3 regions of the Glaciibacter psychrotolerans genome follow, and region 1 is predicted to be linked to each of the others. Evidence: predicted binding sites of a transcription regulator. Region 1 holds the regulator's gene; each other region holds the start of a gene.
The links. The regulator LexA, encoded in region 1, represses DNA repair genes until DNA is damaged. The targets are predictions, from matches to a motif close to TCGAACANNTGTTCGA.
Positions count from the first base shown of each region.

Region 1 (4,475 bases):
TGACGGGACTCGGGCTGGGGCGCGCCGATTCATCGATTCCCGAGACGTTCTCCTTCTATGATCAGGTTCTCGATGCCCTGTGCACCGTCGGGGCGCTGCCCGAGCGCTTTGCCTCACTCCTGGGCGCCGATGGCACGATCGACCTCGCCGCCTACTTCACGCTGGCACGGGGAGATGGCGAAAACCCGCCGCTCGAGATGACGAAATGGTTTGATTCGAACTACCACTACCTCGTGCCTGAAATCGGGCCTGAGACGCGTTTTTCACTGGCCAGCGACCGGATCGTGCGCGAGTTTGTTGAGGCGAAGCAGGGCGGATACCTCACCCGCCCGGTCATCGTCGGCCCGGTAACCTTCCTCCTGCTCGCGAAGCCGAGCGATGCGGCGCCGGAGGGGTTCCTGCCGCTGGATCGGCTCAGAGACCTCCTTCCGGTCTATAGCGAACTTCTTGGTCGGCTGGCCGAAGCGGGAGCAGAGTGGGTTCAGCTTGATGAGCCGGGGCTGGTTTCAGAGAGCATCCCTGTGCCCCGTGCCACGGTGTTGGCGGCGCTTCGCCACTCGACCGACACCCTCGGTCATCTCTCTACGCGGCCGGCGATCTTTGTTGCCGCGCCGTACGGCAGCCTCGACGACGCGTTTCCGGTTCTCGCCGACGCGCCGATCGAGGCCGTCGGGCTTGACCTGGTGCGGGGCCAAACGCCGTTTGATCTCTCGGGACTCGGTACGAAGACACTGGTGGCGGGCGTGATCGATGGCCACAATGTGTGGCGCGGCGACCTCAACGCCGCATTCGACACGGCGCAGGCAATCGCGGCCCAGGTTGCGCATCTCGCGGTGTCGACCTCGACCTCCCTGCTGCACCTTCCCCACTCCATCGACGACGAACCGGCGTTGGGAGACGGCCTCCTCAGTTGGTTGGCCTTTGCCGACCAGAAGGTTGCTCAGGTGACGACTCTTGTGCGGGGTCTGGCTGACGGCAAGGCTGCAATTTCACCGGACCTGGCCGCCGCCGCTGCAGCGCTACAGTCTCGCCAGGATGCACCGGGTGTGCGCGACAGCAGCGTGCGTGCGCGCGCGGCGGCGCTGACCGGAACCGACTTCACACGCGGGTCTTACGAGCACCGTGTTGAGGCACAGGATGCTGCACTCGGACTTCCTGCACTGCCGACCACCACAATCGGTTCGTTCCCGCAGACCACCGACATCCGTCGAGCGCGCGCCCAGCACCTGCGTGGAACGCTCTCAGCCGAGGACTATCGCGGTCTGATGCGTGCCGAGATCGCACGGGTGATCGCCCTACAGGAACAGATCGGGCTCGACGTGCTTGTGCACGGAGAGCCGGAACGCAACGACATGGTGCAGTATTTCGCTGAAAACCTCGAGGGCTTTGCGACCACGGCCAACGGCTGGGTGCAGTCGTACGGATCTCGGTGTACTCGCCCCTCGATTCTGTGGGGTGACGTGTCGAGGTCGGCTCCGATCAGCGTCGATTGGGCGAGCTACGCTCAGAGCCTCACGGCTAAGCCAGTCAAGGGCATGCTGACCGGACCGGTGACGATTCTGGCGTGGTCGTTCGTGCGAGAAGACCAGCCACTCGGCGACACGGCGCGGCAGGTCGCGCTGGCGTTGCGCGATGAGATCGCCGACCTAGAGGCCGCAGGAATTCAGATTGTCCAGGTCGACGAACCGGCGCTCCGGGAACTTCTTCCGCTCAAGCGGGCGAATCAGGCCGCCTACCTCGACTGGTCAGTGGGAGCGTTCCGTCTGGCGACGGCGGGCGTCTCGGCCGCCACCCAGATCCACACCCATCTGTGCTATTCGGAGTTCGGTGTCGTCATCGATGCCATCCGCAACCTGGACGCCGATGTGACCAGCATCGAGGCGGCACGCTCACGGATGGCGGTCGTGGCCGATCTCGGCACGAGCGGCTTCGATCACGGGATCGGTCCGGGCGTCTACGACATCCATTCTCCGCGTATTCCCAGCGTGGCCGAGGTGGTCGATCTGCTCGAACGAGCCCTCACAGCGCTTCCCGAGCGTCAGCTCTGGGTGAATCCGGACTGCGGGCTGAAGACGCGCGGCTACGCCGAAACCGTCGAATCGCTCACCAATGTGCTTGCGGCGACACGGCAGGTGCGCGCGCGAGTCGCCGGTTAAGCACCGCGAGTCTGCGGGAGTTGGTGCCTCGGTCAGTGGGGCAACCAACCCCTGCAGACTCGCGGAAAAAGGCGCGGCAGTCGAGGCGAGCTAGACCGAGCGCAGTACCGCGACGATCTTGCCGAGAATCTCTGCGTGGTCGCCCATGATGGGCTCGAAGTTCGTGTTGCGGGGGAGCAACCAGGTGTGGCCATCGCGCTGACGGAACACCTTGACAGTGGCCTCGTTGTCGAGCATTGCAGCGACGATCTCGCCATTCTCGGCCGTCTTCTGCTGACGCACGACAACCCAGTCGCCATCGCAGATTGCGGCATCGATCATTGATTCACCGACGACCTTGAGCATGAACAGGTCGCCCTTGCCCACCAGCTGGCGGGGGAGGGGGAAAATCTCGTCGATCTGCTGGTCTGCCGTGATGGGGACGCCGGCGGCAATGCGGCCAACGAGCGGAACCATCGCGGCATCTCCGATCTGGATCGATCCACCCAGGATGTCCGAGTCGCCGGGCGCACCCGATGTGTCGTCGCCCGATTGGGGCAGTTCAATGAGGATCTCGAGAGCCCGGGGGCGGTTGGGGTCCCGCCGCAGGTAGCCGCTGAGTTCAAGCTGGTTGAGCTGGTGGGTGACGCTCGACAGGGATGCAAGGCCAACCGCGTCGCCAATCTCGCGCATGCTTGGCGGATAGCCCTGGCGGCTCACGGATCGCTGGATCACGTCGAGAATCGCGAGCTGTTTCTCGCTCAAGCTCTTGCGACGTCGGGTGCCGCCCTTGTCGCGCGTATTGCTGCTTTCTTTCGCCATCTCAATGCTCCTCGCGCCGATGAATCTGCCGTTGGACCGGCTGTCGCCCTGTCGAATTCGAGAGTCTCAGCCGGGGCTGTTTCTCGGGAATGTCGGTGGTATCTGGTTGTGTTCGAGCCGTCAACAAAACTGTAACCCCGTCCGCCCCGAAAACAAACACTTATTCGAGTGTGTTGCGGCCGATTTTTCGAAAATATCCGTAAACAAGGTTGATTGTTCGAAGAATCGAATATATATTCGGAACAAAGATTCGCATCCGGCTCTCCCGGCCGAGAGTCGGATGCGTACTTACCAGGAGGTTCACCATGAGCACCACTGCTCCGCACGGATCCATTGGCACCACCCGGCTGCGTCTGACCCGGCGCGGTCGCCTCGTCTTCAGCACACTCGCGGCGGCGCCGCTGGTCGCCGTGGTTCTTGCCGCAGCGCTGAACGGCGGCGCGGCGCTCGCCTCGGGGGCCGGCACGAAAACTCACACGTTCTCCTACGTCACAATCACGGCAGGCCAGTCGCTGTGGCAGCTGGCCGAGCGTCTGGCACCGCACGACGATCCGCGCGACGTGATCGCCGAGATCGTTGCCCTGAACCAGCTCGACTCGGCCGACGTGGTCCCGGGGCAGCGCCTCGCGCTTCCCGCGTCCGACTAGTACATCCCGCCGGGCACGCGAACGCGGCCGGCGGAAGGGTGCGGGAGGTAGCCGGACGTGCCAGCACCAATGAGTCGTACTCGTTTGCAACTCAGAACTGCCCGGTACCATTGCACGGGTGACCAGCCTCAATGACCTTCCCCTGCGCGACAATCTGCGTGGACTCGTTCCCTATGGCGCACCGCAGCTTCACGTTCCGGTGGCCCTCAACGTGAACGAGAACACTCACCCCATTCCCGAGGCTGTGGCGCACCACATCGTCGCATCGTTGGCACGAGCGGTACTCACGGTCAATCGGTATCCCGACCGCGAGTTCACCGAACTGCGCGAGAGCTTGGCAAATTATCTCGGTCACGGACTGACAGCCGAGAACATCTGGGCAGCGAACGGCTCCAATGAGGTCTTGCAGCAGGTTCTGCAGGCGTTCGGTGGCCCGGGCCGCACCCTTCTCGGTTTCGACCCGACCTATTCGATGTACTCCATTTTGGCGTCGGGAACAGACACCCGGTGGGTGGCCGGCGAACGCGACGCCGACTACGAGTTGTCGGCCGACACCGCGGCCGCCTGGGTGGCGAAGACGCAGCCCGACCTTGTCTTTCTCTGCTCGCCCAACAACCCCACCGGCACACCGCTCGCGCTCGAGACGATCGCGGCGGTCTACGACGCGACCGACGGAATTGTCGTCGTCGACGAGGCCTACGCGGAATTCGGCGGGGCGGAGGCGCCAACGGCGCTCAGTCTGCTCCCCGGGCGCGAACGGCTTGTGGTCTCCCGCACCATGAGTAAAGCCTTCGCCTTTGCGGGCGCGCGGGTGGGCTATCTGGCCGCCGATCCTGCGGTGACCGATGCCCTTCGTTTGGTGCGGTTGCCC
Region 1 covers NZ_JACCFM010000001.1:226,385-230,859, forward strand. Annotated here, with positions in the region: gene metE (5-methyltetrahydropteroyltriglutamate--homocysteine S-methyltransferase) at 1-2,156, shown strand, start outside; gene lexA (transcriptional repressor LexA) at 2,247-2,957, opposite strand; gene HNR05_RS01080 (LysM peptidoglycan-binding domain-containing protein) at 3,263-3,604, shown strand; gene HNR05_RS01085 (histidinol-phosphate transaminase) at 3,723-4,475, shown strand, end outside.

Region 2 (4,475 bases), 2.0 Mb from region 1:
GGCCAGCATGGACCGAACTTCGCGGCCACCATGTTGCGTCTTGCGGCGTCGCATCCGGAAGTCACCGTGGTCACCGACCAGGTCGGCCAACCCACCTGGACGATGGACCTTGCCCGGCAGATCGTGACGCTCGTCGACTCGGATGCCCCGGCCGGCATTTACCACGGCACCAACAGCGGCGAGGGCAGCTGGTTTGACTTCGCCCGTGCCGTCTTTGCCGAAGCCGGCCTCGATGCGAGCCGTGTGAAGCCGACCGACAGTTCGGCGTTCGTGCGCCCGGCCCCACGCCCTGCATATTCTGTGCTCGGCCACTCCGCCTGGGACGCCGTGGGACTTGCTCCAATGCGCCCCTGGCAGGATGCGCTTACTGAGGCGTTCGCGACGGGCGCCCTCGGGGCCAGCTAAGCCGCGTATACTCGATCGACTTCGGCCCCTGAACGCGCTACCTCGCTCAGGGGCCTTCACATGTGCTCTGCAGCATCGCTCGTCTAGACTCCTGATGTGAAGATTCCCCGTGGAAGCTGCGTTTGTCACAGCGCGAGCAGCCTATCCCGCAGCAGAATCGACACGTCGGGAACAGCCACACATCAAGAAGCTTTGGGGGCACTATGACAACGCTACGCGTCGTCGTCGACCAAATGGCCGCACCGGTACCCGGTGGGATCGGTCGGTACACCGAAGAATTGACACAGGCCCTGATCGCCGCCGCCCCCGCCAATTGCGCGGTCGAAGGAATTGTCTCGTCGTCGTCCGAGGCGGACTACGCCTCGATCGAAGAGCGGCTTCCTGGCCTGGCCAGTCTCTACAAGACCACCCTGGCGCGCCGAGAACTGTCTGCAGCCTGGCAGCTCGGGCTATCGACGTCACCCGGCCCCGGCATGATTCACGCGCCCGGACTCCTCGCCCCGCTGCGCCGACACGACCGGGTGAATAGCGGTACTCAGGTCGCGGTGACGGTGCACGACACGCTCGTGTGGTCGCATCCGGAGGCCTTCACCGCCACGACAGTGGCCTGGACCAAGGGCATGATCCGACGGGCCAAGAAGCATGCGGATGCCATCGTCGTTCCGAGCCACGCTGTTGCTGCGCAACTCAGCGAGATCGTTGACCTCGGTGATCGAGTTCGAGTGATTGGCCCGGCGCTCAGCCGCACATTCCAGCTTCCCGGCGCCGGGTTGGCCGGAGAGTTTGCTGCCCAACTCATCGACGAGCGACTCGGCGCGCTGAATCTGCCGAGCGAGTACATTCTCACGGCGGGAACCCTTGAACCGAGGAAGGGGGTCGCCGCCGTCATCGCGGCGCTTGGCGAACCCGGCGCACCCGATCTGCCGCTCGTGGTTCTCGGCCCTGATTCCTGGGGCGAGCTGAATCTGGCGACGGTGGCCGACGAGGCTGGCTTGAAGCCCGGGCGGGTTCAGGCGTTCCCAACGCTCTCCAACGAGGATCTTGCGCTGGTCATGTCCCGCGCCTCAGCCTTCGTGTACCCCAGCCTGGATGAAGGCTTTGGCCTGCCGATGATCCAGGCGTTCCAGATGGGCACCCCCGTCATTCACTCGGACGCCCCCGCACTCGTTGAAACCAGTGGTGACGCTGGGTTCGTCGTCGAGCGCAACGACGCCGACGGGTATCCGCGACGCCTCGCCGCAGCCCTCACCACAGTGCTGGGCGATCGGGAGTTGGCCGACAGGCTGAGGGTGTACGGCAGCGATCGCTCCCGGGCGTTCAGCTGGCGGGATTCAGCCGAACGGGTGTGGCAGTTACACGCTGATCTGTAGGAGTTCGGGCGAGCTTCGCTTGATTCCCGATACTCCCGAGCACGACGTGTGGATCGCTGGCTCGCTCGCATCCGTCTGCGCACTCTTTCTGCCTTTGACGACAACGGGAATCGGACCGAAGACGCGGGTCCGGACCTCGAAAACGTCACGGTCATCGTCGCCGGGTCGAACCACGCACTGCGCGTTCCCCGTGCGGGCGCCGGGGCCGAACCGCACTGCGATTTCGCACTGTGACAATGGAACGCTCTCAGTGGGCGAATGCATCTCATCGCCTGCTTTTTCAAGTCTCGTTGGACGAAACTCGACGGTTTCAATCGGCCCCGGTATCGAACAAGACCGACGTGACCACAATCACGAAGACCGCATACGGGAAGCTGACCGAGAGTCCTGAGTCGCCGGATCCAGTACCACGACGGCCTGCGCTTTGGCGGGCGGCTTCCCGGATGCGACGACTGTGTGACCGCGCACTGACATGGCTGCGGCCGGCGGCACGGGTGCAGTAAGCCGAGTCGGCGAGACCGGGTGCGGATTTCTGTCTCGCATCAGAGAGAACTCCTCCCCAGATAAATGTTCGATGACTTATGCACAGATCCTGAGATTTGCTCGTATTCATCTGCGCAAAGTTTTAGAGTGGGGGTATGGAAAAACTCACCGATCGACTCAGGGAATCCGCCGCAGCGGTCGCCCGGCTCGGTGATGGTGTGGCCGCGTTCCACGGGCTCTCCGACGCCGAGTTGCTCGGGGCGCAGGGTCTGATTGCGACGCTGCGGCGACAGGTCGACAGTTACGCGGTGTGGGCGGCCGGCGAGATCGCGCTTCGATCGAAGCCCGAGTTCGGTCAGCGGGGCCTGGCCCGGCGGCACGGCTTTGGCAGCCCGGAGTCGATGATCGAACGCACCGCCGGTACGACCCACGCCGACGCTGTGAAACTGGTCAGCCTGGGCGTGATGCTCGCCGACACCGCGGATGCCGCCGAGGCTGCTGTGGCTGCTGCTGCTGCTGCTGCTGCTGACGCTGACGCCGCTGCCGCTGCTGCTACGGATGCGGAGGATGCCGCCGCCGAATCGGGTGACGCTTCACACGCCGACGATCCCGGCGCTGTCGACGCGGAGGCCGGCCCGCCGCCGGGTGCGCCGAGTGCGTTGTCGTGGCTGGCCGAGGTCTCGGCGGCGTTGAACGCGGGAACACTGTCGGCCGATGCCACAGCCGCCATCCGCAAGGGCCTGGGCGAGACCGGCCCCGGCGTGTCGGCCGAGAAGCTTCACGCGGCAGCCGTGCTTTTGATCGGTGAGGCGCGCACCCTGAGCGCCGACACGCTCTGGAAGCGGGCCCGGGTGCTGCGGGATCAACTCGACATCGAGGGCATCAGCCGCCGCGAGAAGACCCAGCACGGTGAACGCTTCTTCCGCCTCTGGAAGCAGCCCAACGGCATGTACCGGACCAGCGGCCTGTTCGCGCCCGAACAGGGCCGGCAGATCGAGCTGATCGTCGAGGGAATCACCGGCCCTCGCCGCGGCGGACCGCGCTTTGTCGACCCCACAGCCCACGCGAAAGCTCAGGCCCTGCGCGACGACCCCCGAACAACCGACCAGATCGCCGCCGACGGCATCCTCACCCTGCTGCACCTCGGCACCGAGGCCGACCCCCACGTCGTCCTTCTCGGCCGCCGCCCCACCGTCACCGTGCACGTGAACGCCGCAGCGCTTCCCGCGGCCAACCCGCCCGAGCACCCCGAGCCCGCCACGCGCGGCACCGCCAGCGATGACCGCGATCAGCATCCGCGCAGCGGCGAAACCCTGTCGAGCTCGGCCCTGTCGCCACCAGCACCAGCACCAGCACCAGCACCAGCACCAGCACCAGCACCAGCACCAGCACCAGGCTCAGTATCAGCACACGCGCCCGCGCCCCGACCAGCCGCGCCCCTGCCACGTCCGGCACCCAGCACATCAGGCGCAGCGGGCGGGTTCGGTCATATCGACGGTGTCCCGGTTTCGCTTGCGACGGTTGAACGGCACCTCTGCTCCGGCTACATCGCCGTGCAGTTCGGTCCCACCGGTCAGCCGGTCAACCTCGGACGCGAACAACGCTTCTTCACCACGGCACAACGCGCCGCGTTGGCTGCCCGCGACGATGGGTGCGGCTGGGTGGACTGTGACAAACCAGCCTCCTGGACCGAAGCGCACCACATCGAGCACTGGGTCGATGAACACGGCAACACCGACCTCGCCGTTGGCATTCTGCTCTGCTACTTCCACCACATGCTGCTGCACAACAACGGCTGGCACATCGACCGACACGGCGACGCCTACTGGCTTGTCCCACCAGGCGACATCGACCCGAACCAGACCCCGATCCGCCTCCGCAGCGTCAACCTGCTGCAACACACCACACGTCCGTGAATCGAACGCACTCACGAACCCACTGACCGACCGGCGGGCACGGATCGAGCTGCCCCCGTTGATCGAGCCCGTCGAGATCCCCGCACAGAGTCTCGGGGACGGGTCACGGGGTCTCGACAAGCTCGACCAACGGGGCGGGGCGACCCGACTCGCGAACCCGTTGATCGAGCGTGTCGAGATCACCCCACCAGGTCTCGGGGACGGGTCATGGGGTCTCGACAGGCTCGACCGGCGGGCGCGGATCGAGCTGCCCCCGTTGATCGAGCCCGTCGAGATCCCCGCACAGAGTCTCGGGGACGGG
Region 2 covers NZ_JACCFM010000001.1:2,184,504-2,188,978, forward strand. Annotated here, with positions in the region: gene rfbD (dTDP-4-dehydrorhamnose reductase) at 1-405, shown strand, start outside; gene HNR05_RS10145 (glycosyltransferase family 4 protein) at 609-1,775, shown strand; gene HNR05_RS10150 (hypothetical protein) at 1,824-2,009, shown strand; gene HNR05_RS10155 (HNH endonuclease signature motif containing protein) at 2,414-4,174, shown strand.
Region 2: a site for LexA is predicted at 2,335-2,350, ahead of HNR05_RS10155 (HNH endonuclease signature motif containing protein). Genes of this name have one in related genera too.

Region 3 (4,475 bases), 480 kb from region 1:
TGGAACTGGCCCGGCAGACGGCCGCCACGAATCTGCACGAGACGCGCCGCTTCATCCGGGAGCTCACCCCTCCAGCACTGGAAACCCAATCGCTGCCCGGTGCGCTGGCCCGTCTGGTCGAGACGGCCACGGCTGCGGCGGCGCCGAGTGCTGAGAAGACCGCGGTGAGTCTGCACATCACGGGCGACCCGCTGCCCCTGCCCATGCGCCTCGAGGCGACACTGTTGCGCATCGCGCAGGGGTCACTGGCGAATGTGAGTCAGCATGCGCACGCCACGCGCGCCGAGATCACGCTGAGTTATATGCCCGATGAGATCGCGCTCGACGTGGTCGACAACGGGCAGGGCTTCGACGTCGCGGCGCTGACCGACGTCGGGCGTCCCGATTCGTTCGGCCTGATGGCCATTCGCCAACGGGTCGAGCAGCAGGGCGGCAGTTTTGTGCTCGAATCGCAGCCGGCCCACGGAACGGCGCTCGCCGTGACGTTCCCGCTTGATGAGGACGAGATAATAGAGCCGCGGGAGGTGGGGCCTGAAGCTGTAGACGCTGCTGCCGACGCCGACGCTTCTGACGCCGACGCTTCTGCAGACACGGAATGGGAGGCCCAGGAATGATTCGACTTCTTCTAGCCGATGACCATCCGGTGGTGCGGGCCGGCCTGCGAGCCTTGTTCTCGGCAGAGCCCGACTTCTCGGTGGTCGCCGAGGCCACCACCGCCGAGGAGGCCGTCGAACTCGCCGCGCAGGGTGTCGCCGACGTCGTTCTAATGGATCTGCAGTTTCCGGGCGAACTTCAAGGCGCCGCAGCGACCCGGCAGGTGCGCTCTCGATCGAACGCACCGCACGTGCTCGTGCTCACGAATTACGACACCGACGCCGACATTCTGGGGGCCATCGAAGCCGGAGCGAGCGGGTTTCTACTCAAGGATGCCCCGCCGATCGAACTCGTGGCCGCCGTACGTGCCGCTGCGGCCGGCGAGAGCGCACTGGCTCCGGCCGTCGCCTCACGCCTTGTCACGCGCACGCGCGTGCCCGAGACGAGGCTGACGCTGCGAGAAACCGAGGTGTTGGCGCTCGTCGCCGCCGGGCGTTCGAATCGTGAAATCGGGGCCGACCTGTTTCTGAGTGAGGCCACCGTAAAGTCGCATCTCGTGCACATCTTCACCAAGTTGGGCGTCAACTCGCGCACCTCGGCTGTCGCCGCGGCTCGCGCGGCAGGAACGATTAGAAGCAACTGATGAGCGAGCCTGTCGCGGTTCTCTTCGTGCACGGCATCCGCACCTCCGCCACGATGTGGCGCCACCAAGTCGACGCCCTCCAGAGCAGGGGCCACCGGGCACTGGCGATCGATCTGCCCGGCCACGGAAGTCGACTGGGCGAAACATTTTCGGTCGCCGGGGCGCTCAATGCCATCGACGCCGGTGTGCGCGACCTGGGCGGGCGGGTGCTTCTCGTCGGGTTGTCGCTCGGCGGCTACTACTCGATTGCCTATGCGGCGCGGCATCCGGAAGCGGTGGCCGGACTCATCGCTGCCGGCTGCTGCGTGGTTCCTCGTGGCGGGCCATTGGCCGCGTACCGCGGGTTGGCCGCGGTCATCCATCGACTACCGGATCGCGGGCTCTGGCTGCACACCGCAGCAGTGCGCGCATTATTGCCCGCGGCCGCGCAACGCGATGTACTCGCCGGCGGTGTGGCACTCGACGTCATGGATGCCGGCCTGCGCGCGACGGGCACCCTGCACCCGTTGGCGGATTTGGCGGCGTATCCGGGGCCGGTCTGGCTCGTGAATGGGCGCTACGACCAGTTCCGGCTACAGGAGCGGCGTTTTCGCGCGGTGTGCCAGAACGGAACTCGTGTGCTGATCCCCGGCGCCACGCACCTGTCGAGTCTTGCCCAGCCAGGACGATTCACTGCGGTGGTCGCGACAGTCGCTAGGCGCCTTTCGGCGGCGTGACCGGGCGCGAATCGCTTGCCGTCGCGTGCGCTGATCTGCGGTTGGGAACCGTCGCGTGCGCTGACTTCAGACGTGGAGTTCGTCGTGGACCCGTCGGGCCGTCGAGCCCCAACCCTGATTCCGTGGTGTCACTGGGACATGCACCGAAACGGAATACTGAACCCTTCTAAACGCTGAGCCGCTCTGAATGCTGAGCCGCTCTGAATGCTGGGCCGCTCTGAATGCTCAACACCTCTGAATACGGACCCCCTCTGCACACTGAACCCCTCGGAATACTTGGTCCCTCGAAATTCAGAGCCGGCGCGCCCCATTCGTCGAACATTGTTCGAATGTTTGGTGGGATTAGTGAGGAATGCTCTTGTCTGATTCGTATTCATGTTCTAAAATGGGGGTATGGATGACCCGCTAGAAGTCCCGAGACAAACCCCCTTCGACCCGCTGAGAAAGCTCAGCACCACGGAGTGGCAAGCCCGGGACGAGGGGGCGGTTGCGGCCTCTGATGCGAGGCGGGACGAGCCCGAGTGGGACGAGCCCGAGTGGGACGCGCCGGAGTTGCGGCCGATCTATGAGGCCTGGCTGGCAAACATCCTCGCGCTGGGTGCGGAGTACGATCCTCGGTTCGATACCATCCCTGGCTTCAATTCTGCGGCCGAGCTCAGGCTCACTCCGGCGGCCGGCCTCAGGCTCGAGCTGCCAGCCGGTTCCATGGCCGATTCCGCAACCGGGTCCCCGGCCGGTCCGGCGTTCCCGCTCGCCTCCCGTCCCGAGCCCGGCCCGGCCCCACTGGATCTGGTCAGCTTCTTGCCGACATCGATCGGGGTGGCGGCCACGGCGACAGCCGTCGCGGTGATCGGAACTGCGATCGGCGCGGCCGAGGTGGCGGCGCGGGAAGCGAACCGGGCGATGGCCGCGCACCTGGAGGCGTTGACGACGGTGATCGAGATGGCCCGACAGAACCCGAGCATCTACCTCACCGAATCCGGGCTGCTGCAACCCGACGCCGTCGACCTGGCTGTGCGCTGCGCGGCCCTCGACACCGCCCTGCACTTACACCTCACCCCGGAACTGGTCCGCACCCGCGCCCACGAGGGCCACGTGCTCACCGCGTCCCTGCCACAAGTGTGGGCGTTGTTCCAGGCCGGCCTGATCGGCTACCCGCAGGCCAGTGCTGCGGTGCACTTCCTGACCGGTCTGACCGACCCGGCCCGGGTGGCCACCTACGACACCGAACTGGCACTCAAGGGCCCCAGGCTCACGCCGGGTGTGTTCCGGCAGAAGGCCCGCACCCTGGCCGACCGGCTCCGCGCCGAACCGGCCGAACAACGCCACGCCCGCGACGTGACCGAACGAAGGGTGAGTGTTGAGCCGGCCCCGAACGGGATGGCCTGGTTGAGCGCGTTCATCAGCGGCGTCGACGCCATCCGCATCACCGCCCGACTGAACGCGACAGCCAAACGCATCGCCCGCGACGAAACCGCCGCACGCACACAGGCCGTCGCCACCGCCCGGGCCGCCGCCCGCCGTTCCGTCCGGCGGGCCGGCCTGACCGGCCCCGAAACCCACGAATTTGTTGCCCGGGCCGGGCAGGACGCCGCCGCCCGGCACCCGCGTCGTTCCCGGGATCAGATCCGGGCCGACCTGTTCGTGGCCTGGCTGGCCGGTGACGGCACCCCGACCGCCGCGAAAGTGCGCCCGCTGCTGCTGGTGCCGATCCTCGGCCTGTTGCAGAAAAGTGACCAGCCGGCCGTGCTGCACGGCTACGGTCCGATCGACAGCGTCACCGCAGCCCAACTCTTCGACGACGCACCCGCGTTTCGCCGGGTCGGCATCGACCCGATCAACGGCACCATCCTCAACTTCGACCGCACCCGATACCGGCCCACAAAAGCCCAACGCGACATGCTCGCCGCGATCTATGGCACCTGCGCCGCCGAGGGCTGCACCCGGTTAGCCGTAACCGCCGAAATCGACCACGTTCACGAATGGGAACGCGATCACGGCCCAACCAACCTGGCCAACCTGCTCCCGTTCTGCAGCCCCGACCACCGAATCAAAACCCACTCCAAAATCCGATACGCCAAAGCAGCCGACGGCACCGTCACCGTCAGCACCCCCACCGGCTACATCGGACACTCACAACCCGAACCCCCACTGCCCGACAAACCGCCGTTCTAAAGCATCGCGACACATGGCCTCCGATACATAGCCTCCGGCACATGGCCCGAGTATCGGATCACGAATATGCCAAGTGCTCCGCGCCGCATCCAGATCGATCGACCAATCGATGTTGTCTTCGACTTCTTCACACACCCAGCCAAGGATCAGAAGCGGGGCCCTGATCTTGACACAGCGAAGGCGCTGATCGAGGCCCACTGACCACCGCCGATTATCGCGATCGCCGACAAGATGATAACGTTGCTTGTTGACTTGCGTGTTGGGTCCCACCCCACACGACTTTCGCCGCAGAGCGCCCCTCTACCGCCGCGCGGCAACTCCAAATCAGAATCTAACGAAAGCGTATA
Region 3 covers NZ_JACCFM010000001.1:702,975-707,449, reverse strand. Annotated here, with positions in the region: gene HNR05_RS03180 (sensor histidine kinase) at 1-614, shown strand, start outside; gene HNR05_RS03175 (response regulator transcription factor) at 611-1,237, shown strand; gene HNR05_RS03170 (alpha/beta fold hydrolase) at 1,237-1,953, shown strand; gene HNR05_RS03165 (HNH endonuclease signature motif containing protein) at 2,347-4,128, shown strand; gene HNR05_RS17725 (hypothetical protein) at 4,195-4,329, shown strand.
Region 3: a site for LexA is predicted at 2,321-2,336, ahead of HNR05_RS03165 (HNH endonuclease signature motif containing protein). Genes of this name have one in related genera too.